2 linked regions of the Herpetosiphon gulosus genome follow. The protein of the gene in region 1 interacts with the protein of each later gene in a pairwise test. Links are inferred from orthologs where the notes say so. Each region holds a gene or a part of one and is shown on either strand. Other genes may lie near its edges.

What was found.
Region 2: the proteins of mobA (region 1) and ABEB26_RS16375 interact in binary tests that used the Escherichia coli proteins (3 or more experiments, as listed by UniProt). The link is inferred for Herpetosiphon gulosus from one-to-one orthologs.

What each region holds. Positions count from the first base shown.
Region 1 is NZ_BAABRU010000007.1:34,651-50,616, forward strand. Bases 5,073-8,072 are described here. They hold mobA (molybdenum cofactor guanylyltransferase), read right to left. Parts: upstream 6,879-8,072; coding sequence 6,267-6,878; downstream 5,073-6,266. Other genes in these bases: ABEB26_RS10605 (glycosyltransferase family 4 protein), read right to left, coding at 5,073-6,242; ABEB26_RS10615 (CHAT domain-containing protein), read right to left, coding at 6,875-8,072. Also shown: ABEB26_RS10585 (GNAT family N-acetyltransferase), read right to left, coding at 1-30; ABEB26_RS10590 (response regulator), read right to left, coding at 61-423; ABEB26_RS10595 (AAA family ATPase), read right to left, coding at 577-3,969; ABEB26_RS10600 (carotenoid biosynthesis protein), read left to right, coding at 4,092-4,883; more of ABEB26_RS10605, read right to left, coding at 4,887-5,072; more of ABEB26_RS10615, read right to left, coding at 8,073-8,377; ABEB26_RS10620 (M16 family metallopeptidase), read right to left, coding at 8,621-11,251; ABEB26_RS10625 (STAS domain-containing protein), read left to right, coding at 11,506-12,333; ABEB26_RS10630 (MalY/PatB family protein), read left to right, coding at 12,462-13,637; ABEB26_RS10635 (M23 family metallopeptidase), read right to left, coding at 13,810-15,390; ABEB26_RS10640 (response regulator transcription factor), read right to left, coding at 15,545-15,769; ABEB26_RS10645 (helix-turn-helix domain-containing protein), read right to left, coding at 15,875-15,966. UniProt on the Escherichia coli protein: Transfers a GMP moiety from GTP to Mo-molybdopterin (Mo-MPT) cofactor (Moco or molybdenum cofactor) to form Mo-molybdopterin guanine dinucleotide (Mo-MGD) cofactor.
Region 2 is NZ_BAABRU010000011.1:197,857-213,661, reverse strand. The notes cover bases 8,662-11,500. They hold ABEB26_RS16375 (molybdopterin molybdotransferase MoeA), read right to left. Parts: upstream 10,780-11,500; coding sequence 9,544-10,779; downstream 8,662-9,543. Other genes in these bases: panD (aspartate 1-decarboxylase), read right to left, coding at 10,837-11,214; ABEB26_RS16380 (phospholipase D-like domain-containing protein), read right to left, coding at 8,662-9,526. Outside these bases: ABEB26_RS16430 (sensor histidine kinase), read right to left, coding at 1-467; ABEB26_RS16425 (VWA domain-containing protein), read left to right, coding at 570-2,309; ABEB26_RS16420 (LysR family transcriptional regulator), read left to right, coding at 2,421-3,323; ABEB26_RS16415 (sigma-70 family RNA polymerase sigma factor), read left to right, coding at 3,408-3,995; ABEB26_RS16410 (anti-sigma factor family protein), read left to right, coding at 4,026-4,895; ABEB26_RS16405 (HD domain-containing protein), read right to left, coding at 4,897-5,499; ABEB26_RS16400 (alpha/beta fold hydrolase), read left to right, coding at 5,742-6,563; ABEB26_RS16395 (metal-sensitive transcriptional regulator), read left to right, coding at 6,576-6,863; ABEB26_RS16390 (magnesium chelatase ATPase subunit I), read left to right, coding at 6,872-7,903; ABEB26_RS16385 (hypothetical protein), read right to left, coding at 7,897-8,292; more of ABEB26_RS16380, read right to left, coding at 8,306-8,661; ABEB26_RS16365 (hypothetical protein), read right to left, coding at 11,510-11,731; ABEB26_RS16360 (HAD family hydrolase), read right to left, coding at 11,770-12,438; ABEB26_RS16355 (hypothetical protein), read left to right, coding at 12,646-13,527; ABEB26_RS16350 (hypothetical protein), read left to right, coding at 13,531-14,169; ABEB26_RS16345 (protoglobin domain-containing protein), read right to left, coding at 14,182-14,727; and 3 more genes. UniProt on the Escherichia coli protein: Catalyzes the insertion of molybdate into adenylated molybdopterin with the concomitant release of AMP.

The sequences.
Region 1 (15,966 bases):
CGAACCATCGTGAAAACCATCTGTAGTCATATACATCCTTGATATATGGTGCTAAGCCTTTTAGGAAAGGTAACTGGCAATCGCTTGAGCAAAATCGATCACTGATAAAGGTTTGCGAATAAAGCCATTGCACCCATAGGCACGAACCATTTGGCGGGCGGTTTCTTCGGGCCAAGCGGTAAAAACCACAATCGGGATGTTTTGAGTCTCGGGTGTACCACGTAACACTCCGGCCACGGTTTGGCCATCGGCATCAGGCAGCCCCAAATCAAGCAAAATCAGGTCGGGATGTTGTTCGAGGGCCATATCCAGCCCACTGGCAGCATCAGCCGCCTCAAGCACCGAATAGCCATAGGCATTCAGCACCCGACGGGCCAAAGCTGCATTATCGGGAATATCTTCAATCACTAAAATCGTCGGCATATATACCTCTATTCTTGATCATACCGTCGTCTATTGTAACGGCTTTGGTAGATCGTGCCTAGACCTTTTGCTGACGAGATCTTAACAATTTGTCCCAAATTGGCGTTATAGTTCGATCTTGGTTGGTGCGATACCGTTATTGTAGCATAGCACTTAGGCTTTTTCAGTAGCCAATTCTTGCATAATCGCAGGCAGTACTTGCTCAAATGGCGTTGTCGGGCGCTGGCTCATAATCAGCCATTGGGTCTCGCCCAAAATTTGAATTAGCTTGGGTTTGAGTTTATCAATTGCAGCATGAATTTCACTATCAATTGCTTCATGATGCAGCACAATCTGAATCAAGTGAGCGCTGGCATCAGCTTGATTGGTCGCCAAACGCCATTCAGCCAAAGCCACCAAACTATGCAAACAGACTAAAGTCATGTGTTTGGCATAACCCAAGCTCAACGCTTGATGCAAATAATGGCGGGCTTCATCCCAAGCTTGTTCTACAATCGCTAAACCACCCAAATTGAGTTGATTGACGGCGATGCCAAAATCGTGGCCTTGCTCGATTGAAATTGCTAAACCATCGCGATAAGCTTCACGGGCAACTTGATAATCGCCCCGCGCAAACGCCACCACGCCAACATTACTAACCCCGCTAATAATTCCGCTGGGATAATTGGCCTTGCGTGCTCGGGCTACGCTGGCTAGAAAATGTTGTTGGGCAGTGTAGAGGTCACCTTGGACATAGGCAATGTTGCCAAATTGGCGCAGCACATCGGCTTCACCAACCCCATCACCAATTTGTTGCGCGGTTACCAATGCCGCATCCAAATTGGTCAAGGCCATACTATGGTCGCCCAACCGCCAGCGGGCTTGGCTCAGATTAAATTGCATGCGCACAATTTGTTGCTGCGCGGCAAAATCATCATCAATTGCCAGCAAATGCAAGGCTCGCTCGAAAAACGGAATCGCCTCGCGATAGCTACAGCGCACAAGGGTTTGCTCACCCGCCCGCCGCAAGGCATCGATCGCAGGCTGACGGCTTTCCGGCTCATCAGGATCGATTGCATGGCTCCAGTGATGGGCCAAAAGGCTGCTGCCTGCCTCAACCAAATGCGGATGTTCGCGAGTATACCATTCGGCAATTGCCCGATGTAAGGCCCGCCGTTGGCCAAACAACAACAACGAATAAGCCACATCATGAATAATTGCCTGACTAAATTGATAGCCCTCGGCAGCCTCGTGAATAAAACCCTGTTGCAGCAACAACTCAAGGTGCGCTGGAATCTGCTCACGCTCATGGGCTACTGGATAAATCGCATCAAGCACCGCCAAACTAAAATCATGGCCGATGACGCTGGCGATTTTGAGGGTTAATTGAGGTTGCGGCGGCAGTTGATCGATACGGCTGACCAGCACGCCCTGAATTGTACTTGGGAGATTGAGTTTTTCCAGTTGGCTAAATTGATCGAGCTTGCAAACCCCATTGTTGACTCGAATCATACCAGCATTGCGCAAGGCTTGGGCTAGCTCGATGCTCCACAACGGGTGGCCTGCTGAACGCTGATTGATAAACAAGGCCACGCTTGGCGGAATCGCCTGTACGCCCAACGATTGAGCAACCACCGCGATACACGCCACCGGATCAAGTGCTTGCAGATGGATGGTTTGCTGGGGCTCAAGACATGCTACAGTGGCTGGCGCAGTCGTGATCAGAATAATGTCGCCATGCTGTTGCAATAACAATTCAAGCGTCGCCAAGGCCAACGAATCGAACCACTGCAAATTATCAATGCATAAGACCAACGGGCGTTGGGCATGCAGTTGATACAAGGCATGGCCAATTAATTCATGGATGATTTGAACCTGCTGAGCGTGATCAGTCGCATTGGCTTCAGCGCGACCTGGTAATTCTAAAACATCGTGCAACAGTTGCACCGATTTAGCTAGATGTTCAGGCAATTGCAAACGCTGAATAATTAATTGATAGCATTGAGCCGCTTGATTGGGCCATTGCTCAACCGCCAAACAAGCCTCAAGCAACAAACGCCAGCCTGGATACTGCGCCGATTGACGCAGGCTGCTGCTGGTAATCAACATAGCTTGGCGTTCGTAATGCTGGGCAATTTCAACAGCCTCATACAACAAAGCCGATTTGCCCATGCCGCTATCGCCAGTTATCGCCACATGTTGAATGGTTGACTGAGTTTGGCTAAATAAAGCCTCAATTTGCCCACGCTCGCGCCGCCGCCCGATCAAGCGTCGAGGCCGAATTTGGTCGGGGCTGTGGTTGGTTTGTTGTGGGCGATAGATTGTAATTGGCTGGCTTTTGCCTTTAATCGTAATTGGCGGAAGTACTTGAAAGCGCACATGCTGTTGGCTAGCTTGGGCGGTGGTTTGATCGCAGAGAATTGGCGCAAGATTGGCTTCCATCAAACGCGCAGCGCGATTGACGACATCACCAATCATGGTAAATTCGCGGCGCTGGCTATTGCCAATCTCGCCGCAAAAGGCTGGACCAGTGGCAATGCCAATCGTGTGAGTTAAGCTGAGTTTGCTCAATGCGGCTGAGGCTTCTAAAGCCGAGCGCACCGCCCGTTCAGCATCATCGCGATGCGAGAGCGGCGGTAAACCAAAGGCCGCCAGCAAACTTACACCTTTATCATCAACCGACAGTTTGTCGATGCTACCTTCGTAGCGAAAAATCACGGTTTGCAAGGCACTGACTGCGGCTTGCACTTGCTCTAACGTGGTAAAAAAGCTCAAAGCTGGCACGTTAATAAACATCACGCTCAAATGGCGTAATTCGGCCAGCCATTCGTGCAAACCGGCATTAATGCGGGCAATCACCGCCGTGGGCATAAACGGGGTCAGTTGTTCCGTGGGATAATCAGGTATAGTTTGATTAATTGTTGGCAAGGGCAAATTTTCGGCCATCGCAGTTAGGCGAAAAGCCTGAGCACGTAAATCTTCGCCCAGTCCATATTTGCGAATCAACGAACGCGCTTCGGGCGAAATGATCACTTGGCCAGCAAAGCTTTGCGAGCCAAGCAAATGCACTTGTAACAGCGCCTCGCCTGTAATCAATTGCTCCCAATGATTGTTCACACCGCCCACGATAAAACTTGAAATCGAGCCAGCCCCAATTTGCACCCGAATCGCCAAACGCTCAGATTCACTAGGATTGTTAAAGCTTGCTTGAATCGCTAGGCCACATTGAGCTGCAAGCTGGGTATTTTGGGTTAATTGATCAAGATCGTCAGCCATCCAAATTGCAATTAATGCATCGCCAGCAAACTTCACCACATCGCCGCCGTGGGCAATCACCGTGTCGATTAGTTGACTAAATGAGTCGTTGAGCACATCGGAAATATATTCGAGGATTGTGGTTTGATCGTAGGCAAATTGCTCGCTGAGACGACTAAAACCAGAAAAATCGGCAAACAAAACCGTTGCCAATTGATCTTCGGCTAGCGGCTGGCGCGGTTGATGCTCTTCGATAAGCCGTTGTAGGACATAGCGTGGCAGAAAGCTGCTGATCTGAGGGTTGGCGGCCATGCAGGTGCGTCCTTTATCAAACGATCAAGCATACGCAGAAATTCTGAACATGAATACATCCATCCTAGCGGCAGTAGAGTAGGATCGCAAGAGACGATTTTACTATTTCAGGGGTGAACTTTGTGGCTAGTCTACGTGTGGGGCATTGGGTTTGGGTGGGCTACTTGTTCGTTTGGGCTTGGAGCGTGCCATTATTGGCCTTTGATCTAGTGCCAGCTGGCGGCGAATTTATGGCAACCGTGATGCTGGTCGTGCCGGGCGGGCTGGCAGCTTGGTGGCTAATTCAACGTTATGGTAAGCTAGGTTGGCTCAGCAGCCTGATTATTGCGGTTGGTTCGTGGCTTACCGAGCATCTCGGGGTTACCACAGGTTGGCCGTTTGGTGCATATCAATATAATGCTGTGCTTTTGCCCGAAATTGTTGGCGTTGTGCCCTTGGCGATTCCGTTTGCATGGCTGTTGGTTGTGCCAGGCGCACTCGAATTAAGTCGAATGCTCATGCCAAAAGTTGGTTTTTGGCCAACGGTCTTGGGTGCTGCCAGCCTTGCCATGCTGTTTGATTTGGTGATCGAGCCAGTGGCGGTGTATGTCAATCGCTATTGGACTTGGCTCGAAACCGGCCCGCTGTTTGGAATTCCAACCGCCAATTTTGTAGCGTGGTGGGGCTTAGCCTTCATTTTAGCCTTGGCAACTGAAATGCTTGGGCAAAGCACAACCAAAGCAGCCCAAAGCCCCAAACTCAACTTGCCAATTGCAATCTATTTGCTCAATTTAGCACTGTTCACGCTGGTCAATCTGACCCATCAGCAATTAGCTGCGGGAGCCTTGGGTTTATTGTTGTTGGCAGGCTTTGGCTGGCGCTTGCAACAACGCCAGATTGCTTGGCATTGGCGTTACGATCAATTAATTCAATAACAATTATGCCAATAAATTTCGTAGCCGCGCCGCCAAACGATCAAGCAACGGCGCATCGTCATCAACTAAGCCAAGTTGGGCAGCTTTATGACCAATCGTTTGGGCGATTGAATGGTGGATGGTGACGGTATTAATATCCCACAATGGCTCACGTTGCGGTTCCAAGCGCGGCCAGCCCTGCACGCGGCTCAGGTGATCGGCATAGCCTCGCGCGGCCAAGGGCAAACTATGCTTTTCGGCGACATAACGGCGGGCATTGGTTTCCATGGCCTCGCGTAGGGCAACATCGGCCCATAAACGCTGGGCATAGGCCGCGATCAAGGCAACTTCATCGCGATCGACGGGAACATGCGCCACCACATCGGCGGGCAATTCGCTAAATGTAGCAATATCGCTAACTAACACTGCGCGGCCAGCACCCAACAAGCGCAACAAACTGGCCGAAGTCTCGCCAGCCGAAGGGTAGCGCCCATTGAAACAAAGATCAGCCGCCGCAACATAGCGGTTAAAATCAGCATGATCAACATAGCCCGTGACTTGGACGCTTTCGCCAAGCTGCAAACGTTGGAGCAAGGCCTTGAGATCGTAGCTCGGCGAGACGCTACCAACTAAAATATACCGTGCATCGGGATAGTTACGGCGAAATTGGGCAAAAGCCTGAAGTGCCTGTTCAATCCGTTTATAAGGGTTGATATGGCCGAAACTGGCCCAAATTGGAATGTCGGCGGGCAATTGGAGCGCTTGACGCGCAGCCAATCGATCAGGCGGTGGCAGCAAGGGCACACCCATTGGAACCAGCGAAGTCGCCAAATTGAGACGCTGTTGCTGCACTCGATCAAGCACATATTGGCTATGGGCAATCAGGCTGCTGGCTTGGGCGATAACTGGCTCAGAAAGCGGAAAATCGAATACTGCATCGCCAAGTTGACCACGCTCCATACGTTGGGCAATGCTTGTGCCGTTCTCAGCATAATAGTGCTGGATTAATTGGCGGTAGCTTGTGACATTTTTCAAGCGATTGGCAGCATGCCAAAGCATTAAATGGTGTAAGACATAATCGTGTAGCACCACAATTCCAGGCAAGCTTTGCAAACTTTGCCAAAAACGACTGTGGGCAGGGCTATTGCCCATATGATAGATAATTGCATCGAAGGGTTGCCGCGTATGCTGCTTGGCTAAATCGCTAATGCGGATAATCGGCAGTTTCGCGAGTAGTTGTTGATTGGTCGGCTGAACCTCAGGATCAACCACCAAGGTCAGATCAACATACTGCCCCAAGTAGGGCAATAATTCCTCGCTATAATCCGAAATACCCGATTCAACTGGATTGACTGGGGTGCAAAAAGCCACACGCTGCATGACAGGCCTCAACTAGCATTTTGGCTATAGTACCTTAACTGCTGCCAGTTGGTGCAAATCGTCCAAGCGATTGAGATTATGTAAATGCTGATACCACGGACTAGTGCTGGTGATTGGCCAAACTTGGGGCTGGAGTTGTTCAATCAGTTGGGTTAATCGATATTGACCAGTGGTCAACGCCTGCTCAAAGTGGGGCAAGCAAGCGCGTTGATAGAGTGCACACAATGGTTCCCACCCACCACGCTGTTGCGAATCGGCTTGGCGTTGCGGTACGACTGCCAAGCTATGGCGTGGCAGATTCAGCAATTCTTGTAACAATCCGGTTGAGAGTAAGGGCAAATCGGCGGCTAACACCAACGTCCATTCAGTCGCAAGTTGGCGCATGCCCGCTACAATTCCGGCCAGCGGGCCAGCATCAGGCACAGCATCTTGAAGCAATGGCACACTTAATTCAGGCCACTCAGTCGGATCGTTTAAGCTTATGACAACTTGATTGGACATCGTTTGAGCAACTGCCAGCGTATGTTCGAGCAAGGTTAGGCCATGCTCGCCCCACAACCGCAGGCGGCGTTTATCACTACCAAAACGTCGCGCCTTGCCGCCAGCAATAATTACACAACCAAGCTCAGCCATCATTGGCTCAATTCCGTAATCCGCTTTTGAATTTCCGCAATATCTTGGCGCAAGTCATCTTGTTGGTTCAATAAATGAACAGGCACGCCAATCCCATATTTAGCAATTTGCATCTTGGTGTTATGTAAATTCTTCTCTTTGAGCGCCAGCAATTCACGCTCTGCTGCTAGGGCTTGTTGCTTATCATTCGCTGAACTTGGAGTATTTGGCTGGCTAGAACCATGATTGATAGTCGTTTGATTATGATTACCAGCCACCACGTTGCCAAAAGAGAAATTACCGCCACTAAAGGTATTGCCGCTGCCCATGAAATTATTGATGCTATTGCCAGAAGTTGGCGTTGCGGGAGGAGCGGTTTCGTTCGTTGGCGCTGTGGTTGGGGTTACCACCTGATTACTTGGCGCTGGAGGATTAGGAAGATTGAACAACACTCCATCATCAGCCCGCATATACAGCGTCGCCAAGCCCCAATCAAGCTGGCCAAAATTATAGGCAATAATTGCTTTACGTCCTTCAGCAACACAAGCATCAATTGGCGTACCGGTTGCGAGTACCCGATAAAATTCCTCAGCAAAGGCCTTGCCTGCTGTATCTAAAATTGATGATTGCATGGCCACAACCGCCGGAATATTGGCTGCCATCAGGGCTGGGGCAATTCCGCGCAGCAAGGCAGTTGAGGAAACCGTACTGGTTTTACAAGCATTCAGCACCACCAAACGCACCGAGGAATTGCGCAAGAGCGTTGCTAATGTACGAGCAGTTGAAAGATGTTTTTTACCATTGCCATCATCGAGAATTAATGCTCCAGTTGTGCCTTGGAAATCGCCATGACCTACATAATGCACAATATGTGGTCGCCATTCACGCACAAGCCGCTGAAGTTTCGGCGCAGTTAATTGAGTTTCTTCAATAATTTCAACTTGATTTTGGGTAACCAACGGCTCTAACGAACGATGAATCGCCGCTAGTTCACCTTGAATATCGACAGGATGGGTAGTAGCCATTTCGGCTGGCAAGGCTCCCACTAAGGCGATCCGTAATTTTTCTTGGCCCAAACTCAAAACTGGCACCGATTCAGGAAAAGTCAAAAATCGACAGATTGAATGATCGGTTGTCAGGGGAATTCCCGCGCTATCGCAGGCAAACTCCCATGGAATCGTGGCAACTGTAGCTAAAGCAGGGTTGTTGGCATCAATATTGAGTTTAATCCGCAATGATTGACCTTGGGAGCGAGCCGTCTCACGGGCTGTTGTAAATAACGCCCAAATTTTGCCTTTCAACAATGTTTCGTAGAGCACAATTCCAAAATCAACCACCTGATCTTCAGTAAGAGGGGTGTTATAATCCAAGGCGGTTTGAAAGGCCTGATAGCGCGGATCATCAACGGGCAAAATTAGGCTATCGCTATCTTGCATGCCTTTGGCTGTGCGCCCATGCACTACAAAACTATTTTCAGCATCTTTTGGGTTGATCGTTAATTCAAAGTCGGCATAGCTACTCATACGCAACAACTCCATAGCGCTACAGTGCGAAACTAGCAGCATCATACACTTAAAGGGCTTGTTGGGGCAAGAGTGAGCCGAGGGATTAAAACCAGCAAAGAATTATTTGTTTTTTGCGGTTAGTAGTCTAATCAGCAAGCACACGACGTTTATGGTTTGGAGCAACCGCATAAATAATAGCTGGACGAGCCAATCACTTAATTGATAGCTCATCCAGCTATTATTTAAACGTAAATGCTTAGTTTAGGCGGCTGGGCCAGCCACACCAATCACATAGCGTTCGCTGGAAAGCAAGCGTTTAGCAGCAGCATGAATTTGTTCAAGCGTGATCGATCCGATAATCTCGGGATAGCGCTGCACATAATCGAGGCCTAAGTTGTAGCGCTCGATATTCAGCAACATATTAGCGATGCCACTGTTGGCCTCAAGGCTAATCCCCAGCATGCCTGTGAGATAGGCCACTGAATCGCTACGTTCGAGTTCGCTAATACCTTCGGCCAGCAAGTGATCAACTTCCTCTTGGATGGCACTCAGTGCCCGATCAACATTCTTGGCATTGATCCCAGCATAGATGATCCACGCGCCAGCCCCAACATCAGCATCGATCCGGCTGGTGGCATAATAGGCAAGGCCTTGTTTATCGCGCACATTTTCGCCTAAACGCCCCATCAACCCCAATTGACCAAGCACTAAATTGGCCATCATCGCTGCATAGAAATCGGGGTCGGTGCGAGCCAAACCTGGCACGGCCCAAACCAAGTCGGATTGGGTTTTGCCTGCGACCTCGATTTCGCGGCGCAGCACAGTTGGCGGCAGATCGACAGTTGGTACGGCGGTCGTTGGTGGCTCGCCTTGACCTTGCCAATCGCCAAACCAACGCTCAACTTCGGCCAAAATCGCCGTTTCGTCAATAGCGCCAACAATTGCGATGGTGGTGGCGGCAGGGTGATAACGTTTGGCAAAGGCGGCAAGATCAGCAGTAGTAATCCCAGGCACGGTGTCTAACGAGCCGTTGGGTGAAAAATAATAAGGATGATTGCTGGGATACAGTTGTTCCCGCGCAGCTTTCGATGCCTGCGAACGGGTATCTTGCTCACTTTGGCGCAGCATGGTGGTAAATTGGGTACGCAAACGCTCGATTTCACGCTCAGGGAAAGTCGGGTTGCGCAGCACATCAGCCAATAATTCTAAAATTAATGGGGCATCATCGCTTAAGGCTTTGCCCCCAAACGAGGTGGTGTGACGGCCTGCACTAGCGGCAATCGAGCAGCCGCGATCTTCGGTAAGATTGGTAATATCGTGGAAACTGCGGGTGGTCGTGCCACGAGTGAGTGCGGCAGCAGTAAACACCGCCACACCATTTAATGCACTTGGCTCGTGCACTTGACCCAGCGCAATTTCGCCCTGAATGCTGACGGTTGGGCTATTGGGGTTACGCTGCAATAACACCACAATGCCGTTGCTCAACACATGGCGGGTTGCTGGCGGTGCATTGTTGGCGGCAGCGGTGGCTTCAGCTTCAGCCGCCTTGGCATTATAAAAACTTAAGGCTGGGTGAAATGTGCGAGCAGTTGGGGTAATTTGGCCTCCGCCACTGCTATTGCTTGGCGTAAAGACCCCAACATTGCGCTGTTTTGGTGCGAGATACTGCTGAGCAACTCGTTGAACATCGGCAGCAGTTACCGCCGCAATCTCATCCAACGAACTATCAGCACGTTCATATGAGTCAAGGGTTTGCCACATCCCCAACATCATGGCTTGATTGCTAATCCGTTCGAGGCTGTAGGCTTGTTGGGCCCGCACTTGGCGCTGAATTTTGTGCAATTCAGCCTCGCTAATTGGCGTTTGTTGCAGCTTCTCGATTTCAGTGTAGAGCGCTTGCTCAACTTGCTCGACTGTACGATCAGGCCGCACGGTTGCCCCAATTTCAAATAAAAATGGATCAAGCGTTGCCATAAACGATGAATAAGCGCCAGTTGCCAATTCGCCCTCAACCAAGGCCCGATACAAACGGGCTGAGCGATTGGTTTGAGCGCCGCCGCCCGTGAACGAAGGCGATTTACCACCTGTCAAGACGGCATCAAGCACAGTCAAGGCGGCCCAATCGGGCGAGGTGGCTGGTGGTGCATGGAAAGCCATTTGAATCATTGAGTTGGGGCCAGGCCGCGAAACATGCACACGGCGTTCACCCTGTTGTTCTGGCTCCTCGCCACGCACTTCGGGCAAGGGCAAGCCTTGGGGAATCGAGCCATACAATTCTTCGATTTGTTTGAGCACTTCGTCGGTGTTGAACGCGCCGACGACCACCAAAACTGCGTTGTTGGGAGCGTAAAAGGTCTTGTAGTGGGTATATAAATCTTCGCGGGTCATGGCTCGCAGGTCGCTCTTCCAGCCGATAACCCCATTGCGATAGGGATGCACTTTGAAGGCGGTTGAACGCAATTCTTCATCAAGCCAAAAACTCGGGCTGTTTTCGTTGCCCTCGCGTTCCGAGATGATTACTGTGCGTTCAGAAGCCACTTCATCAGGATCAAATGATGAATTGACCATGCGATCGGCTTCGATTTGCAACCCCAAACTGAGACGATCGGCTGGCAAGGTTTCATAATAGGCGGTGTAGTCAATCCAAGTAAAGCCATTGAATGTACCGCCATTACGGGCAATCGTGGCATCAAACGCGCCTTTGGGCATCGATGGCGTGCCCTTAAACAACATATGCTCACACCAGTGCGAAATGCCCGAAATGCCCACCCGTTCGTTGCGCCCGCCAACTTTATACCAAATCCAGTTGGTCGCGATTGGTGCGGTATGCACCTCGCGGGTGAGCACAGTCAAGCCATTGGGTAGCCGATGAAGATTGGTTGCAAGTGTCATTCAGCTGTCTCCTGCAAAAGAAACCTGTCAGTATTATAGAGCCGAAAAGCTGACCGTGCCGCTTGCAAGCTATTAACATTGGCAAGCGTAATTCACACTAAAAGGGGATTTAGTACGGGCGCATAAACAGGATTGCGAGCACGATTATTCTAGGCTATGATGTTTTTAGCCCTTGGTAATCAACTAAATACATTAGCGCCACTCTGATCAATCGCTATGTTCGATCAATGATGCCGCAACAACGGAGCCTATCGATGCAATCTATTCTTGAGCATATTCAAGCGCACCTTGATCGCTACGTTACTACCGCCACCGATCGCGTCTTCGCAGCCAAAATTAATTTGTATCGTAGTTTTGGCTATGATCAATTGCAAACCTCAATTCGCTATGCCTACATGGCCTTTGTGAGCGATCTCAGCACTGGTAAAGTTGAGGCGATGCCCAATTTTCTGATGCGAATTGGTCCACAACGCGCTGAACAAGGTGCAACTGTTGAAGATATTTTGTTCGGCATCAACATGGGCGTTGAGGTAATTACCGAAGATCTGAATGCGACATTTGCCGATAATCCTGCTGCGCTTTTGTGGTGGATGCAACAAATGCATGCGATTGTCTATACTGGGGCGATGAAACTCTCGGATACGATTCTCAAAGCGCGGGAACAGCATATTCGTGAGCAGGCCAGCCAAATCGCCGAATTTTCAACCCCAATTATTCCACTTTCGCAAGGTGTGTTAGTTGTCCCATTGATTGGCGTTTTGGGCGAACAACGGGCCAGCCGCATTACCGAAGCCTTATTGCAACGCATCAGCGAGGAGCAAGCCTCAACAGTATTAATTGATGTAACTGGGGTTCCGGTAGTTGATACCCAAGTTGCCCACAACTTAATTCAATCGGCGCAGGCGGCCAAATTGGTCGGAGCCGAGGTTTTATTGGTGGGCATTCGGCCTGAAATGGCCCAAACCTTGGTGCAACTCGGGGTAAATTTGCAGGGCGTGCGCACTCAAGGCACCTTACAGGCCGGGGTTGAATATGCCTTTGAACGCCAGAAACGCCAAAGCAGCAAACCGATGCGGCGCTAACTCAAGCCCAAATCTGACCTAAATTGGTAGTACAATGAGTGCCAACAGAACCTGTGTGCGGCTCAGCGCCGAGTTGTTGCTAGGTTTTCTCGCTGTAGCAGCCAGTTTGTGGCCGTGAGGGAGCATTCATGATCACTGGGGATTTCTTTGATCAAGTGATTGATCGAGTTAACACCAATTCGGTAAAGTGGGATATGCGTGAGCAATTCTTAGGTGGTGCTGATGTGCTGCCGTTATGGGTTGCAGATATGGATTTTCGCTCGCCGCCAGCCGTGACTGCGGCGCTGATCGAGCGGGCACAACACCCAATTTATGGCTATGCGGCGAGACCTGAGCGCATGTTCAAAGCCATTCAACATTGGAATCAAACTCGCCACAATTGGGAAATCCCCCAAGAGCAAATTGTGATTAATCCAGGGGTAGTGTTTGCATTAAATGTCGCTGTGCGAGCTTTTACCCAAGCTGGCGATGGGATTGTCGTTCAGCCACCAGTCTATGCACCGTTTTATGGCGCAATCACCGAGAATGGCCGCACAATTATCGAAAATCGTTTGCTCGAAGTCGATGGTCACTACCAGATTGATTTTGCTGATCTTGAGGCCAAACTTGCTCAAGCCAAAATGCTGGTTTTGTGCAGCCCACACAATCCGGTTGGCCGGGTTTGGAACACCGATGAGCTAAATCGAATTGCCGATTTGTGTCTGCAATATAACGTGATTGTAGTGAGCGACGAAATTCACTGCGATTTGGCCTTATTTACTGAATTTACCCCGCTTGGCCGTTTACGCCCCGATTTGGCCGACCAGCTGATTACCTTGGCTGCTCCCAGCAAAACCTTTAATTTACCTGGCCTAACGACTTCGTATGGCGTAATTGCCAACGAGGAGCATCGCCAGCGTTACGAAGCCGAAAAAGGCCGCAGCGGCTATCATGTTGGCACGGTTTTTGGCGATATTGGCCTAGCGGTAGCCTACGAATCGGGAGCTGAATGGCTCGATGCGCTGCATGACTATCTGCGCGAAAACTATCGCCTGATCGAACAAACCTTTGCCGACAATCCATTGGTACGGCTAACACCACTCGAAGGCACCTACTTGGCGTGGCTCGATTTTCGGGCAACTGGCTGGAGCGAAGAGGAATTGACCGAGCGTTTTCGCACCCATGCCAAAGTTGGTCCAGAAAAGGGCGGCTTGTATGGCGAAGCTGGCTTGGGCTTTTGGCGAGTCAATTTTGCCACGCCGCGCTCATTGTTGGCTGAAGGGTTGCGGCGCATGCAAGTGGCATTGGAAGAACATAGAACATAGAGCATAGAACATAAGAATGGAGATTGGGGATCGGGGATCAGGGATCGGTTCGGTTGTTGGCAGTTGGTGATGGAGTTATGATTGAAGCTTTCAATCATAACTGGATAAGCATCAAAAACAGCCCGAGATTCGATTGATTCTCGGGCTGTTTGGCTTTATTGGTTAGATTATGCTAGGGAATTACGCCAATATCGCTATTCCGATCGCCATCCCAATTACCAACAATGGGATAGTTAGCGGGATCGCCATACATAAAGGATAGATCGGCCCAGCCACCATTGAGATTATTGGATAGATACCACATATTGCCACGCACAACTCCAGGGGTATCATCGCCATCGCCATCCCAATCGCCAACGATGAATTTATCGCCTAGCTCACCAAACCCAAGCGAAATATCAGCCCAGCCACCATTGAGGTTATTGGAAAGATACCATGTTATGCCGCGCACTACGCCCGGCGTATCTTTGCCATCGCCGTTCCAATCGCCAACGACTGGAATATCACCAGCCTCACCAAACCCAAAGGAACGATCGGCCCAGCCGCCATTAAGGCTATTCGAGATATACCAGATTGTTCCACGAACAAGCCCAGGGGTATCTTTGCCGTCGCCATCCCAATCGCCAACCACTGGAATGTCGCCAGCCTCACCAAAGTTAAAACTAATAGTATATGGCTCACCGTAGCTGTTTGAGAGATACCACATATTGCCACGTACAACGCCAGGGGTATCTTTGCCATCACCATCCCAATCACCAACAATAGGAATATCATTGGCTTGGCCATAATTGAATGAGAAATCGGCATTTCCGTTTGATAAGTTGTAACGCATATGCCACTTTGTTTGATGTTGAGGGCCACTCGTATTGACCCAAACTGATCCTGATTCATAGCCTTCTAAGACACTGATTCCTCCTGTTGTTGAAACAGCACGCGCTTGGATTTGATAGCGACTAGCAGTAATTCGTGATGTGTCCCAAGTAAAACTCCAGCCAAAATTACCACCTAAATCATTACGATATTCACCATACTTAGCATTACCAAGTTTGATGAAATTTTGATAATTTGGGAGATACATCCAAATTTCAACTCGTTCAATTGCGCCACCACTGGCAGGTTTATAGCTGTTCGTCTGGAAAGTTCTAGTAACCTTAGCCCAGCCACGAATGGAGACAAGACCTGCTACTGTGCTATTTGAGGCTGGATTTTCGATCCTGCCAGTATCAGGATAGGTTGGCATCCACAAATTGGTTGTATCAGGATTGATTCCATTGTTTTCCTGATAAACCCAAAAATGGAGATGATTGCCTGTGGCACAACCACTATTGCCACTCTTACCGATTACTTCACCAGCAAAAATCTGGTCGCCAGCTTTCCATTCTTGGCCTGTACGTGGATTGATTCCAAATGAACCAAGATGAAGATAGCCAGTACCATAGCTATTTTGATGATCAATTCGAAATTCGCGTTCAAAAGTACCATTAAACGGAACCCCACTACCACAATTCCGCCGAGGATTTGTGCCTACACGATTAACCACCCCATCACCGGCTGCCACAACCGGGCTTGTTCCAGTTGGGAAGTCTACTGCATAGCCGTTGTGATAGCCTTGACTACGATTGTATACACTCCATGATGGGTTACGCAGAAACTGTTGTGGTGGGGCTGCTTGGCTCGTATTTGGTTCTCCAATACTCATCAAACTCAGACCAAACCAAAGAAAGATCAACAAAGATAACCGTTTGAATTGCATAAATTGACTCCTAAATGCTAAATTAATCCATACGTAGCTATGGTTGCTATCTTTCCCTCCTTTACCTTAATTTAAAGCTTAATCTGATTGAGCAGAGTATAGTGATTGCGCTATAATTGCGCTGCTAGGATCTCCTAGCTTTTAATGGTGTATGCTAGGAATCCCTAGCATGCTGAGTGGGTTCAATTGCTAGATAGGCCAGTGTAGCACTCACTCGATTATCAACGTTGAGTTTGCTATAAATTCGATGCAAGCTGGTTTCGATCGTGCCTTCGGTTGTTTGCAGCATGTGGGCAATCGCTTTGTTGGTTTTGCCTTGAATTAGGATTTGCATAATCCGCTGTTCGCTGGCGGTGAGCTGAGTTGTTGGTATTGGCATAACTACTCCATGTTTTAGCGCAACCATTTCGATGAGCTTGGTCAATTGCTCGGCCTTGGGATATTGCTATGATAGGAAATTATCCATGTATCCACATCACCAAAATTAGCGATTTTTGGCTGTTGTTGCTTGTTGTAATACAGCTATGGCGCGAGCTGCATGGGCTGCTTGTTGGCGCGATTTCACACCTAGCTTGC
Region 2 (15,805 bases), on another replicon or contig:
CTTTGCGAAACCTCAATCACCCCCACAACTTTTTGCTGCCAACGGACTTGGCCCGCCACATAGCGCCGACCACGGGTCTCGGCCACAAACACGGTTGGAATGCTGGTCACAAATTGGCTGGCGGCAGCACGGCTGGGAAAAGCCGAGTTTGAGCCATTGGCCCCAAAAATCTGGCCCGCACTGCCAAACACCCGAATTGCCCCATCGCCACTCCCAACTGGCCGACTCAACAAAATATTGCTAGCTGATTGCAAATCGCCATCGCTGGCAATCAATTGCTCAGCAAAGGCTACATACAATTCAAGCTGATTATTTAATTCTAAGCTGCGGCGATCAGCTTCGCTGATGCGGACACCTAATAGAATAATTAATGCAATTAATGCTAATGGCAAGACACTAACCGCCACCATCGTGATGGTGAGGCGGACTGCCAAGGTTACAATTTTTGGGCGTTTAAATTTCTTCATGGCAGTATTATCGCATAGCTAGGGGGCTTGCATAGCATGATATAATCGCCTTTGAGAAAAAATCTCCCCTGATACGAAATAAATGTAGAAAGTGTAGAGGCAATGTCTACGTTAACCTACCCATCGCTGCCTGTGCCATTTGAAATGATTGGCCCTTGTGGCAAGCAATCGACCCATCGTCGTTTTTTTATGGCCAAAAAATCGGGCATTCCGCACCTCGTTTGGTGGGAAAGCCGCATTCCTGATGCCTTGCGCAAACAACAAATGGTCGTCCAGATTGCCGACCAAGCTGGTAGCGAAGTAGCAATTTTAGATGTGCAGTCGTTGACGCTCCAACAACTATTGGATACAGCCGGAAGTTTGCCAGCGCAGGTTGCGGCCCAATATGCCTTAGGCTTAATTGAAACTGCTGAATTCAATCATCGCCAACGCACCGCGCTCACTGCCAGCAATCTGTATGGGCCAAGCCTGCTTGATCTTGGTTCACAAGGCACAATCGTGCCAAAAATTGATCCCAGTGCTGGTCAAAAGGCTGGGCCAATTCCAGCCCAACTCTTGCCAGTCAACGAACAGCCCAGCCCTCAATGCGATATCTACTACATCGGAGCATTGATCGCGTGGATGCTTAGTGGTCAATTTGCCCCACAAGGCAACCCTTTGGCAATGCTACCAGCAATTGATGGCACGCTACGCAGCATTTTGCAACGAGCTACTGCCGCTAACCCCAGCCAACGCCCAAGCGCCCAAGACCTTGGTCAGCAAATCCAAGATTGGTTATCGGGCAAAGTTACCCCAGTTGCCAAAAAGAAGCCTTCCCACTTGAAGTGGCTGGCGGGCGCAATCGCAACCGCAGCAATTATGTGGTTGGTAATCTATGCTTTGTCGCGCCGCGATACCGTACCAAATACCTCGTTTGGAACAGCCGAAGCCAATGGCGAAACTACCGATTTTAACCAAGGCAATACGAGCAATGGTTTGATGCAGCTAGAAGATATCGATGGGGTTGAAATTAATCGGATTGACGATACCCGCTTCCCTGAAATTGATATGTACTTGAGCGTCATGCGCCCAACTGGTGTCATAACCGATGTACCACGCCAAAATGTGAGTGTCTTTCAAAATGATAATCCGATCGAAGGCTTTTCATGGGTCAATCTCTCACGGGTCAAAGATCCGCTTAATATTATGTTGGTCATGGATACCAGCGGGAGTATGGGGCCAAGCAAAGAGGGTTTAACCGATGGCGGCCTTGATGCAGCTAAAATTGCGGCCCTCGATTTTCTCGATCATCTGCCCTCAAACGCCAATGTTGGCTTGATTCACTTTGGTACGTTGGTGACGGTTGACCATTCACTAACTGATGATATTGAAGCAGTGCGCCAAAGTATCACCGAGCTTAAACCCGAAGGCCAAACCGCGATCTACGATGCATTGGCGATCAGCTATACCCAATTGCGCCGTGCCAAAGGCCAAACCTTCATCGTCTTGATTTCTGATGGCGCTGATACTGCCAGCAAAGGCGATAATTACGACAGCATCGTGACCAAAGCCAATAAAGCCAAAATTCCAACCTACATCATCGGCCTAACCAGCCCTGAATTTGATGGTAAATTGTTGGAGGATTTGCAGCGCGATACCAAAGCCATGATCTACCAAACCCCTTCAAAAGAGCAACTTAGCAGTTTTTATGGCGAAGTCGCCGAAGAAGTTTCGGGCCAATATCGCGCCAGTTTCAACATTCCTGACAGCTATAACACTGGCGACGAAATTATGCTCAAGGTCGAGGTCAACGCTGGCGATGGCCGCTTAGTCACCAAAGAACGCAAGTACATTCATCCCTAATTGTTGATCACCAATCAAGTGTCTATCGCAGCATCGTTAAGGTGCTGCGATTTTTGATCGGCTTAAACTTATGCTACAGTGCAGGCCACAATCACCACAGCGAGAACACGTATGTTGGATTTACAAAAATTACGGATGTTTGTGGCAGCAGCTCAAAGTCGCAATTTTACCCGGGCTGCCGAGCAACTTGATCTAACTCAACCGACCGTGAGCCAGCAAATTCAGACCCTTGAGCGCGAATTAGGCGTTAGTTTGTTCGAGCGGCTAAGCCGAGGAATCGAGCTAACAGCGGCTGGGCGAGCGCTCTTGCCGCATGCCGAGCAAATGATTGCCCTCGAACGGATTGCCGAGCAAGCGGTGCGAGCCGCCGCTGGTCAAAGCGAACGCACCTTACTGTTGGGCGTTGGCAATACCTTGGCAACCTATGCCCTGCCCGATTTGCTGCAACGTTTCAACTGGGAACACCCTGAGTTTGTGGTACATATTGGCACTGGCAACACTGAACAATTGCTAGCTCAAGTCATTTCAGGCGAGTTTGAATTGGCCTTGGTTGGCTCGCCAATTGTGCATACCCAATTGATCATTATGCCGTTTTTGACGACTGAATTGGTCGTGATTGTCAGCCCTGATGACCCATGGGCACGCTTGAAACAGATTAATATCGAGGCCTTACACGGGCGACGCATGCTCTTACGCGAGGAAGGTTCAGCCTTGCAAGCCAGCGTCAGTGAATTGCTCAACGCCCAGCAAATTCGCCCCAAACAACCAATTGTGCTAGGCAATTTAGAGGCGATCAAACGTTCGGTTGAGGTTGGCTTGGGCATCGCCTTAGTGCCAGCCATGGCCGTGCGGCGCGAAGTAGCGGCTGGCCGTTTGCGCCAAATTCATTTAGCCAATGTGCCAACCCGCCGCGTTTATAACGTCGTGCATCATCGCGACCGCCATATTACCAACGCCGCCCAGTTATTCCTTGACCTGTTGCGCAAACCCTTGGGGCCTGATACTAACGAATGAGCGGTTGATATGCTATGATATGGGCTATTGCTTCCGACCACCTTTTGGAGCAGAACCCGTTATGGGTGTGGGGGAATGGCCTGCATGACCGATGCAGAACGACAATGGGTTAGCGCCGCCAAGGATGGCGACGTTGAAGCCTTTAATCAATTAGTGCGCATGTACGAAGGGCGAGTCTATGGTTTGGCATATCGAATGCTTGGCGATAGCGATAGCGCTGCCGATGTGGCGCAAGATACCTTTATCTCAGCATTTAAGGCGATCAAGCGTTTTCGCGAAGGCTCGTTTGCCGCTTGGCTGCTGCGCATCGCCACCAATGCATGCTACGATGTGCTACGAGCGCAAAAACGCCGCCGTACCACCTCGATGGATCAATTGTTAGCTGGCGATGATGATAGCCCAGGCGAGCAATTCGAGGATCAATCGTTGCCGCTCGATCAGCATATGATCAATCGCGAGTTACAGGCAGCGATTCAAGCAGGCTTGGCAACCTTGCCCGAAGATCAACGCGCAGTATTAATTATGTGTGATATTCAAGGCTTTGCCTACGAAGAAATCGCGGCGGCTACTGATACCCAACTGGGGACGGTCAAATCGCGGCTCAGTCGCGCACGGGCAAAGTTACGCGATTATCTTAAAAGTCGGGAACTTTTGCCAACTGCCGAACGTTAAGCGTGATATGACTACACAAGTGGGTATGCAATGACACCAATATCTGAACAACAACAAGAACTTCTTTCGGCAGCCCTTGATGGTCAGCTTAGCGCCGCCGAGCAAGCTCAACTGGATCAACAGCTTGAGTACGACCATGGTTTAGCTGCGGAATTTGACGAGTTGCGCTCGATCCAGGCGTTGTTGCAAGAACTCCCGCCTGTGCGTCCACCCCGTAGCTTTACCCTCGATCCAGCAATTCATGCCCCCAAACGCAGCTTCTGGCTCGGCGGTTGGATGCGTTGGGTCGGTGTGGTTGGGGCATTTGCCTTAATGCTCACGGTTGGTTTACAACTGACGAATCAAACCGAGCAATCGATGACCATGGCTCCAGTAGCCGACAGCATAAATCCGCAAGCCGCCAATGGTGTATCAGAACACATGGCAACTGAAAACGATGCTATAACTGCGGAAGCTCCGCCCATGGGCGCGGGGAGCGATAGCGGCCCAGCCGATCCAGATCAGCCAACCACCGCAGATGCCGAAGATATGGCACGCATGCATCCAATGGTTGGTGGTGCAGCCCCAGCGATGATTGAGGGTTATCCAACGCCCATGGCCTATAGCTCAATCCCAATCAGCGATACTGCTGATATGGCCCGCATGAGCGCTGAGCAAGCCACCGCTATGGCTGGCAGTCCCTTGAATAACCCGCTGCTTGAGCAAAACGATACGTCATCACCCGATACGCTCGATTTGGAGCAGCCAGAGCTTAAGCAGCCGCCAGTAGTTCAGCCTGTGTCAGTTACGATTGCAGAGCCTGAACCATCATTGTTACTCTGGTTTAGCATCGCCTTAGTGCTAGGCGTTGGCTTGGCCGCCGCTATGGTCTACTGGCTCAAAAACTTCAAACAGCCCTAAATCACCACGGCTGCCCTTGCGATTCGGCTTGGGCAGCCGTAATAAATTGCTGCAACACCGCAATTCGCGCTTGAGCCAGTTGTTGCGAATTGGCCAAATGCAGTTGGCTCGGCAACTGCATCACATTATGTTCTAACGTCGCCAAAGCTTGATCAAAGGTTTGATAACGCGTATCTCGCCCAACTTTGCTGACAATTCGCAAGATTGCTACCGCCCCTAGTTGCTCCAATATATCAGCATCGCGCAACAAACTTGCTTCAATACTCGTTGGCGTTTGCTGCGGGCTATGTTGGGCAATCGCTGTCAACACTGCCTTAATTTTTTCAAGCGGAAACTGCCATTGCTGCAATAAAGCCGGAACCTTTTCCAAGGCATAGGCCACATTATCCCAAGCCGCCAATGCGGCAAGATCACTTGGACGATGGCCGATAAACACGCCCAAGTCGTGCAACCAAGCAGCGGCGTAGACCACATCATCATCATAGCTCAAGCCTTGGCCGATAGCTAAAATTAATTGATACAAACGTGGCTGATGACTATATTTATCGATTGGCAAAGCGTGTTCACGAATATATTGCTGAATCTGAGCACGAAAATCTGGCATCCAACTCACCTCTTGGGAAATACCACAGACTGCCATTTTACCCGACAAGCCCAACCTACAATTGACCCAGAAGTCCCCCTTGTAGATCCTACTTTTGAGAATTGACATAAACGTGCTATCACGGGTACACTACAGCGACCACTCAACCGTGAACCGATTGTTGCTGGCAATCCTGCGTTGCCGAGCTTTAGGCGGTATGGTATAGTTTGGTTGACAGCAGTCTGCAACGTGAGAGCATCACCATGAGCGTAATCGTCATTGATGACCAAGTTGTGCATTACGAGACCTTTGGGCGTGGTCGTCCAGTCCTATTTCTCCACGGCTGGCTCGGTTCGTGGCGATACTGGATGCCGACGATGGAATTCGTTTCCAAAGATTTCCGCACATATTCGTTCGATTTTTGGGGTTTTGGTGATTCAGATAAAACGAGTACTGCCAAGAGCATTAGCATTACCAATTTCTCTGATCAAGTGATTCGATTTCTCGATGCGATGGGCATCGATAAGGTTCCGCTGGTCGGCCACTCCATGGGCGGCATGGTCGCGCTCAAAACTGCAATCCGCCACCCCAATCGGATTAGCCGAGTTGCGGCGATTGGTGCTCCGATCGTTGGTACATCGCTTTCAGGCTTGCTCAAACTCACCGATAATCAGTATGTTTCGCGAGCTATGGCGCGAGTGCCAGTCGTCACCAAGTTTTTGTTTCGCTGGTTCTTAGGCAATGTCAACGATACGGCCTATGGCGAAATTCTCGACGATAGTGTCAAGCCCACCGAAGAGAGTTTGCGCCGCGCAGTTGGCTCAATGATGCGCACCGATTTACGGCCTGAACTTGAACAATTGACGATTCCAACCCTCGTTATTCATGGTGCTCGCGACGATATTGTTAATCCCAATCAGGCCGATATTTTCTTGCAGCGCGATATGGCCAATACTCAGGTGTTTGTGATGCCTGAAAGTCGCCACTTTCCGTTCCTCGACGAGCCAGCTCAATTTAACAAGGTGCTTCACGCCTTCTTAAAGCGGCCAGTCAACGAAGCGCGAGCTGCGGCAGAAGCGGCGTAGTAGGGCTAGTTCATGATCGATGAACAAACTGAAGCATTAGTGCGACGACTCAAAAGCATCGAAGGCCATGTGCGTGGCGTTCAACGCATGCTTGAAGAGGATGCCTATTGTATTGACGTGCTGCGCCAAACATTGGCTATCCGACGTGCCCTCGAAAAAGTCGATGCCTTGGTGCTCGAACGCCATCTCTCAACTTGCGTGACGAATGCAATTCGCTCACCCAACGAGGGCGAACGCGAACAGGCCATCACTGAGATTCTCGAAATTTTTGCGGCTACCCGCAGCGTTAGCGAGAAATAAAGCGCCCCATGAATGAGCTATTGCCCTATCCACTGCTCGGAATTGTCGGCCAGCGTGAGCTTAAAACGGCGCTCACCTTGGCCTTGGTCAATCCAGCGGTGGGTGGGGTTTTGTTAAGTGGCCCCTACGGTGTAGGCAAAACCACCGCCGTGCGTGGCTTGCTTGATATTATGCCCTTGGTCAAACGTTCGCGCTGCGAGAATAATTGCCCCCCTGATGACGAGAGCGATCTTTGTCCAACCTGCCTTGATTTTTTGGCGCGGGGCGAGTCACGGCTCAAAGATGATCTGATGCGCTTGATCGAGCTGCCCCTCAACGCTCGGCTAGAGGATGTGGTTGGTGGTTTAAACGAACGGGTTGCAATCGAACAACAGCGGGTAGTGCTCGAAGAAGGGGTTTTGGCGCGGGCAAATCATAATTTGCTGTATGTTGATGAGATTAATTTGCTTGATCACGCCGTTGTTGATGCAATTCTCGACGCAGCCGCCCAAGGCCAAACCTTCGTGCGGCGTGGGGCAATGGTCAAGCTTTATCAAAGTCGCTTGATTTTGATTGGCTCGATGAATCCGGAAGAGGGTCGGCTGCGCCCGCAAATTTTGGATCGGCTGGGTTTGCGGGTTTGGGTTGGGCCACTGCCAAATGCCCGCGAACGCTTGGAAATTTATCGTCGTGCGATCGCTTTTCGCCAAGATCGTACAGCCTTTCGCATGGCCTACGCCCAAGCTACCACCCAATTACGCCTCGATGTGCTCAAAGCTCGCGAACTCTTGCCCAAAGTTCACTTGACCAAAACTGCCGAACGCTATGCCATGCAGGTCATCACCCAATTGGCAATCCCTTCGCATCGTGCCGAAATTGTGTTGCTTGAGGCGGCGCGGGCGCGGGCGGCGGCTGATGATCGCGTTCGTGCCACCCCCAACGATATCAAAGCGGTCGCGCCCATGGCCTTGCGCTGGCGACAAAGCCCACATTTGAGTGATTTTTTGCAGCAGCATGAAACTGATGAGCACTTGATCACTCAAGCCTTGCAAACTCAATAATAGACTTCACGCCCAAAAAAGGCCTGCACATCGCGCGAATTCATATAGGCCAGCACAACCACATTCCACAACATGCCACCCCAAGCCCAGCGCTCACCCAACAAGCCATCCAAAATATAGCTGCCAATTGAAAGATAGGCACTGCCAATCACCACCCACCACATCACCCGCCAGCCTTGAAATAGTGCCAAACCCATCATTACTTGAAAACATGCCGTCACAATCAGCAAAAACGGATCATCAGACAAAATAAATTGTTCAAGGAATGCAGGCACTCGTCCATATAAGGCAACCGCAACTTCCAACATTGCGGTTAATACATAGCCAATCGCAATCACCGTAATCAAAAATGGACGGCCAAAGGCTAAAGATTCGTTGCGTTTGAGCATGCTTGCTCCATTTCTACAAAATTGGCCATAACGGCGAGAGCACCAATTCGGCGGCCTTGGTATACCATGGGCGCTTAATCCATTCGGCCAAGGTTAATTCACGGGCATTGGCCATATCGCAGGCAAAAATTTCTTGCATTCGTTCGGCGAAGGCCGCATTATAAATTTCTAGATTGATTTCATGATTGCCCGCTAAACTCAGCCGATCAAGATTGGCCGTGCCAACCGTTGACCAAATTCCATCGATCGTAGCGGTTTTGGCGTGAATCATGGCATTTTCATAGAGAAAAATCTTAATCCCATGGCGCAGGCAAAATTCAAAATAATGGCGTGCCAGCCAATCGGCTAGCACATGGTTCGATTCAGCTGGAACCAAAATTCGCACATCAACCCCGCGCCGTGCGGTCATTACTAATGCCTCTAAAATCGCCCGATCAGGAATAAAATAGGCGTTGCTGATGTAAACAAAGCGTTCAGCCCGTTCAATTGCATCAAGATACATCGAACGAATTGGGAAAACCAAACGGCCAGCGTCGTTGCGTTGCACCCGCACTGTCGATTGCCATTCCAAATCGAGGTCGATGTGCAAGCGCGTTAGGCGGCGACGATAGCGGTTCCACTGCGAAGCAAACATTTCGGCCAAATTGCTGACAATCGGGCCACGCACCTGCACATGGGTATCGCGCCACTCAGTACGATACAATTCGCCCAAATTGTAGCCGCCAATAAAAGCCACTTCGTTATCAACCACCAACAGTTTGCGATGGTCACGCGCATACGAACCAATATCGAAAATCTGCGATAAACGCGGAAAAGCCGGATAGCTCAACAGTTGAATTTCGGGCGGGAACTTCTTGAATTTGCGCGGAACCACCAAGTTGGCAAACCCATCGATAATCACATAGACGGCCACGCCATTGCGTGCTTTGCGCAATAAAGCTTCGCGAAATTTGTGGCCTAAATCATCGCCCTTGAAAATAAAGGTTTCGAGCAAAATCAAGCGCTGCGCCGATTCAATCGCTTGAAGCATGGCCGGAAACAGCTCTTCGCCCGACATATACAACTGAAATTGATGGCGCTCGTCGTTGGTTGGCGGCAGACTGATGCGCGGATAGCGTTGATAGCGCGTTGGTCGCCATTTGCGCACGCCAATTAACAACAATGCCAAGCTCACTTGGAGCACGAGAATAACCACCAGCATTGTTATCAGATCTTGAAACGACTCAAACGGCATGCGCGACGCTCCCTCAACTAGTGCAATTCCCCAAATAACACAACTTCGGCTAATTCACCACGATTAATGCCCTGTCCCGCCTCGGGTACAATCAATAAACCATTGGCGCGGGCCATCGAGCTAACCAAGCCCGAACCTTGTGCCCCAGTTAATTCGGCAGTCAGGCCAGTAGCGCTGCTTTTAACGATCACCCGCAGATATTGGCGACGCTCATTGCTTTCCAAATCGGCATCAAGCAACTTCGCCCAAACGCTCGGTCGCAGCAATTGTTGATATCCGCCCATCTTACGTAAAGCTGGGCGTACAAACAACTCAAAACAAACCATGGCCGAAACTGGATTACCAGGTAAGCCAAAAATTGGTTTGCCATCGATCGAACCAAAAGCCAAGGGCTTGCCTGGGCGCATACGCACTCGCCAAAATTCCAGTTTACCAACTTCATTCAAAATTTGCTTGACCAAATCGTAATCGCCAACCGACACGCCACCAGAAGTTAATAATACATCGGCTTCAGCGACGGCTTGAGCTAAAGTTGCTCGCAAGGCAGCAGCATTATCGGGCACAATCGGCAACATTATTGGAATTGCGCCTGCTTCACGCACTTGGGCGGCATTAGCATAGCCATTCGAGTTGCGAATTTGGCCTGCGTTTGGCTCAATACCCACATCAACCAACTCATCGCCAGTTGCAATAATCGCCACTCGTGGTTGGCGAAAGACTGGCACTTGCGCAGCACCAATCGTTGCCAAAACCCCAATACTGCCAGCATTCAACACTTGACCAGCCGCCAAAACCAAGTTACCAGCTTGCATGTCTTCGCCAGCAGGCCGAATATTGTTGCCATGCTGAGTTGGCTGAAACATGCGCACAACTTCGGTTTGGGCATTGGGTTGGCCTTCATCGGTTTCTTCAAATGGCACAACTGCCTCGGCATTGGCAGGCACTTGCGCCCCGGTCATAATCCGAATAGCGCTGCCAGCTCGCAATTGGTGTTGTGGCACAGCACCCGCCGCCACCCGCTCAATAATCTGCAACGCCACCGGATTATCAGCGCTGGCATTGTTCAAATCAGCGACCAACACCGCATAGCCATCCATGGCCGAATTGGCAAATGGCGGTGCATCGCGGTCGGCGTACATTGGCTCAGCCAGCACGCGGCCTAAGGCAGTAGTTAAGTCGATTCGTTCGCTGGCAAGGGTGGTCATGCGCTCAAGAATCGCCGCTTGAGCATCAGCAACAGCAAGTAACGTCATAAAAAAAGGCCATGGATGGGTCGCAAAACCCAATCCATGGCACGCTCCTCACAACAACTAGCGACCACCAACTGGAAACAAGGCCTTAACCTCGGTAATCGCATTTTGTTCATCCACAAACACCACGGTTGGCTCCCACTCTTCGGGCTTGGCATCAACTTGGGCATACGCCATGATGATCACCAAATCGCCAACATTGACCAAGTGCGCCGCTGCACCGTTGAGTTGAATCGTGCCTGAGCCACGTTCGCCCACAATTGCATAGGTTTCGAGGCGTGCTCCATTATTGACATCGACTACCTGAACCCGCTCAAATGGCCAAATTCCGGCTGCTTCCAACAGATCCTCATCAATGGTTATCGAACCAACATAATTGAGGTCTGCACCAGTCACGGTTGCCCGGTGAATTTTGGCATGCACGAGGGTACGAATCATCGTTGATTACTCCTTAGGTTGGTCGCCGCTGTTCATCCCATCGATCAACAGTCGCCGCCATAAACCATGATACGGCTGTGATTGGCCGAACGCAAGTAGCTTTTATTAAAGGTTTATTCATGCCCTCACCCCAACCCCTCTCCCACTGCGGCGGGCGAGGGGCATGCCAATGGTCATGATCGGATGATTCCCCCTCGCCTCGCGGGTGAGGGCATGCAAATCGGCTACGAATTCCACCCAACCATTATTAACAATCTACCAGGGGGTAAAGGAACCTTGACTCTCAAAAATCGGCCTATTTTTGCGGGTTAGGATAACGCTCAAGCTTGCCATCAAGGTCGGCAATCCGTTCGCGCAGCTGCTCAACCGTCAAGGTAGTACCATCATCGTCAGTTGGTAAGACAATTCCTTCGGCCTCAAGATCCCAGTTGTGTTCGAGGCCTTCCAAAGCTCGCGCCAATTTACGGCGTTCCGAGAGCCATTCCTTACGATACATGCGATTTTTATATTGTGGCATACAATCCTCCAGAAGTTGAGATGTTGTTATTGTACCATTCAGGCTGGTTGCGCCAACCAAGCAGGCAGTTCACTTAGTTGCGCCAAAATTGCCAGTGGCTGGGCGGCAGTTAATGTTGCCAGATCATGGGTGCCAGTCGTAACCGCCAAACTGGCAACGTGGGCATTATGTCCAAGCGTAATATCGTGCGTGGTATCACCAATCATCAAGGCTTGGGTTGGATTCAGCCCAAAATAGGCCAAGGTTTTAGCCAACATCTCAGCGTGAGGCTTAGGTTGGCTGACCGAATCGTTGCCCATCAGCAAATCAAAATAGTCAAACAAGCCAACTTGGCGCAGCACCGCGCTGCTCACTGGCGTGATTTTTGAGCTAGCAATCGTCAAACGATGGCCTGCCGATTTGAGTTGATCGATGGTTTCGGCCACGCCTGCAAACAAGCGACTGCTCGGAATCGCAATTTCACGATAAATCGTGCGATAACGCTCAGTCAATATGCCATAGTTTTCAGGCTGAAAATCAGTCAAGCGCTCCCAAAAGATCTGTAATGGCAAGCCAATCCACGGGGCGATATGATTATAGGCAGCGGTTGCAAAGCCATGTTCTGCCAGCACTTGATTCACGGTATCGACAATTCCTTGAGCCGAATCGACCAAGGTTCCATCTAAATCGAAGGCCAACAATTGAAATCGCTGGGTAGTTGTGACCATCACCTGCTCCTAGTTAGGCGCATCATCCAAAGAATAATTATGCAACTTTCAGCCAATTTCGCAAATTACCCATGCTTGCATGCGAAAAATCGCCATGTTTTGTATCTAAATACAGTGAGTGAATAGATTTACCAGCTATGTTCTGCATAGCATCCATTCCACAAAGGCTGGAAATCTTCACCCAAACTAGCCTTTGTGGAGTTACCCATGCGTTATCTGGGCCTGAGTGGCCGGATTCTCAAACGCCCTGATTTGCAAGCACCCAACCAGCAGCAGCTAAGCCAATGGGTCTTGTATCTTTACGATGTGCTGCGCTATCTGGAACAACAACAAATTCATTGTTATCGCTTGCCTGCTTGGCCTTACGAATTGCTGAATACCTGGCCCGAAGCCGCCGAGCAATTCCGATTAATCGGCAATTATGCCCAACAAGCTCAGATTCGCCTAACCTACCATGTGCCAAGCAATGTGCTGCTCAACAGCCATGATCGACAAATTCGCCAGTATGCGCTGAATTATCTCACGAGCGCCGCAGCCTATTTAACCAATTTGGGCAGTGCTGATCCGGTGATTGTGGTGCATATTGGGGCTCAATATGGCGATCGGGCAAGTGCTTTAGCCCAAAGCGTTGCTAGTTTGCGACAACTTGATCCAGCGGTGATCAATGTTTTAGCACTTGAAGCTGATGGACGGGTCTGGAGTTTGCTTGATGCCTTGCATATTCATGCCCAAACCAACGTTCCAGTGATTTTCGATTGGCTGCATCATCAACTTTATAATCCAGCTCAATTGAATAATGCTGAAGCCTTAAATTATGCCTTGGCAACATGGCCAATTCAGCGCAAGCCCAAAGTGCATTTTAGCTCACCGCGAACCGAAATTCGGCTTGGGCAGCGCCAACAATTGTTACTGCCAACTTGGCATGAACATAGCGATTTGGCCAATCCATTTGAATTGATCAGCCTGCTACGTTTGCCCTATCAGCGTGAGTATGATTTGATGCTTGAGGTTAAAGCTGGTGATTTGGCAATTGAACGGGCACGCAACGATGTACAACGCTTCGCGCCTGAGATTCTTGATCTGGAGTAAGATATGCCTGAGGCCAACACCCCTGTTTTAGTCGCAGTTTTGAATAACCACGCCGATTGGCAGCGAATTCAACAAGAGCACTGGTATCGTGTTCCGTTGGCTCATGCTCCACGCCGCATGGCTGCTGGCATCTTGGCATGGTATCAAACCAAAGCCTTTGGTGCTGAGGGTGGTCAAATTCGCTGGTATGCGCCAATTGAGCATGTCGGCCAAGCCACGCGCAGCCAACTTATCCCCGAACAACCTGAGCATCCGCGTGCCCACGAACATTATTGGCGGCTCGAAGTTGGAGCCTTGCAAACATTGCCCCAGCCAATTCTAGCCCAGCGTTTTCGGCGCATTACCTTCATCAGCACTAATTGGCAACAGCTAATTCATGCCAAACAGATCAGTGATCTCTGGCTAGGTGATAGCTTGCTTGAACAACTGAGCCAACAATTACTCAGCGAGGGCATGAACGTGGTGCGGCGGCGCTTACACGATGGTAATACGCCGCCACAGGGCACATTTGTACTTATCCCACTGCTCAATCAGATAGAGGTAAACATTGGTGAACAGCGCTTACGCCTCGATCACGACGATTTAATTTGGGATTTTTCCGGTTGTCTGATGAACATTCGGGCGTTACAACAGCGGAATTGAAGTAGGCACAACTTATTGACCAGCCAGCAACAAACGCGCTAGGCGCTCGCCGCCAACCAAATCGGCCAAATGCGACAATTGGTTATCTTCGTAGGCTTGATTAAAGAGGGCAACATCGAGGGCTAATACTTTACGAAATGCAGTCATCGCTTTGGCAGGGTCACTGCTGGTGGCGGCAACTTGCTCGCCGAATGGCATAATCACATCGAGCATAGCCAAAGGATAACGCACAGGCAAGCCGATCCGTACATGAATTTCGCCAATTTTCAGGCGCTGTTGAGCATAGGCTTCATCATAATTGCCGCGAAACAGATCGCTAAACCACATACCGAGCATGCCTGTTAAGCGTTCAACTGAAACTCCATCAAGGTATTCAGCAGTGGCGGCGTGACCAAGCAAGCGTTTGTAAAAAGCATCGGTAAAGGCTGTAGTTTGCGCTTTGGCGTTATCGTGCAAACTGCCGAGTAATTGCGATTCAGCAGCCGAAACATCCATCATTTTTACCAACTCGGTCAGAATTGCGGTTCCCTTCACGCTCCAACTTTGACGATCTGCCATGAGCTACCTCCTTGAATTAAGCGGTCATCAGTTCGGCGATGGCCCGACCTGTTTCACGAGCTTCAATCCGAATCATGCCCAAATTGGCGTGTTGGCGCAGAATGATTGCTAGAATCATCTGAGCGGCCACCGGCATAACCAAGAGATAGCCACTTTCAGCATTAACAATTGCCTCATTGGCTTTACCAATTTTCAAATCGTTGACCACGCGGGTGGTAACCCCCATCATGGTTGCGGCGATTGCGCCCATGCGATCGGCATTCACATCCGCCGACATGCGCGAGCCAATTAAAATCCCATCGGAGCTAATTAATGCAGCCCCGTTGATATCATTACCATTGTTTGTGACCAATTGGCCTAAGATAGTATTAATTTGTTCCGAACGACTAGCCATGAGAATGCTCCTTGTGATTTTCAGAGGAGGAGGAAGAATCTTGGGCTAAAACGTCGATTCGATCAAGCAAAGTACTAATCACATCGCTTACTGAGGGATAATCGGTGGCAATGCAAGCGAGGATCGGAATATCGGTTGGTAGTCCCAAGCGGCGGCGAATATACATTGGCGGCAAAGCCCCGGGTAAATCTTGTTTTGTGGCGGCAACCACAAATGGCACAGGGGTCATGGCCGCAAAGCGTTCCAACACAACAATCGTCTCGTTAAAATGGGCGGGGCGGCAACTATCCACTAAAACAATATAGCCCAAACAACCTTCGGCTAAAATTTCCCACATAAAATCAAAACGTTCTTGACCAGGTGTGCCAAATAAGAGCAAGCGTTGTTCGGCATCAATGCTCAAGGTGCCGAAATCCAAACCAACCGTTGTATGATGTTTGAGTTCCTTCTCCTCGGCATGGGTCACGGGAACATCAGTATCGACCACATCAATTTCGCTGACGGTACGAATAAATTGCGATTTCCCCGCCGCGTATGCTCCCGTGATCACAATTTTATAATTGACCATTGTCACTCCTACGCACTAGCGCTGGTGCGACGCAGCCGCGCTTTGATTGCTTGAACCAACCCACGCACCCGATTCTCAACCATATGTTCGTGGTTAGGAGCCATCAAAACTGGGCT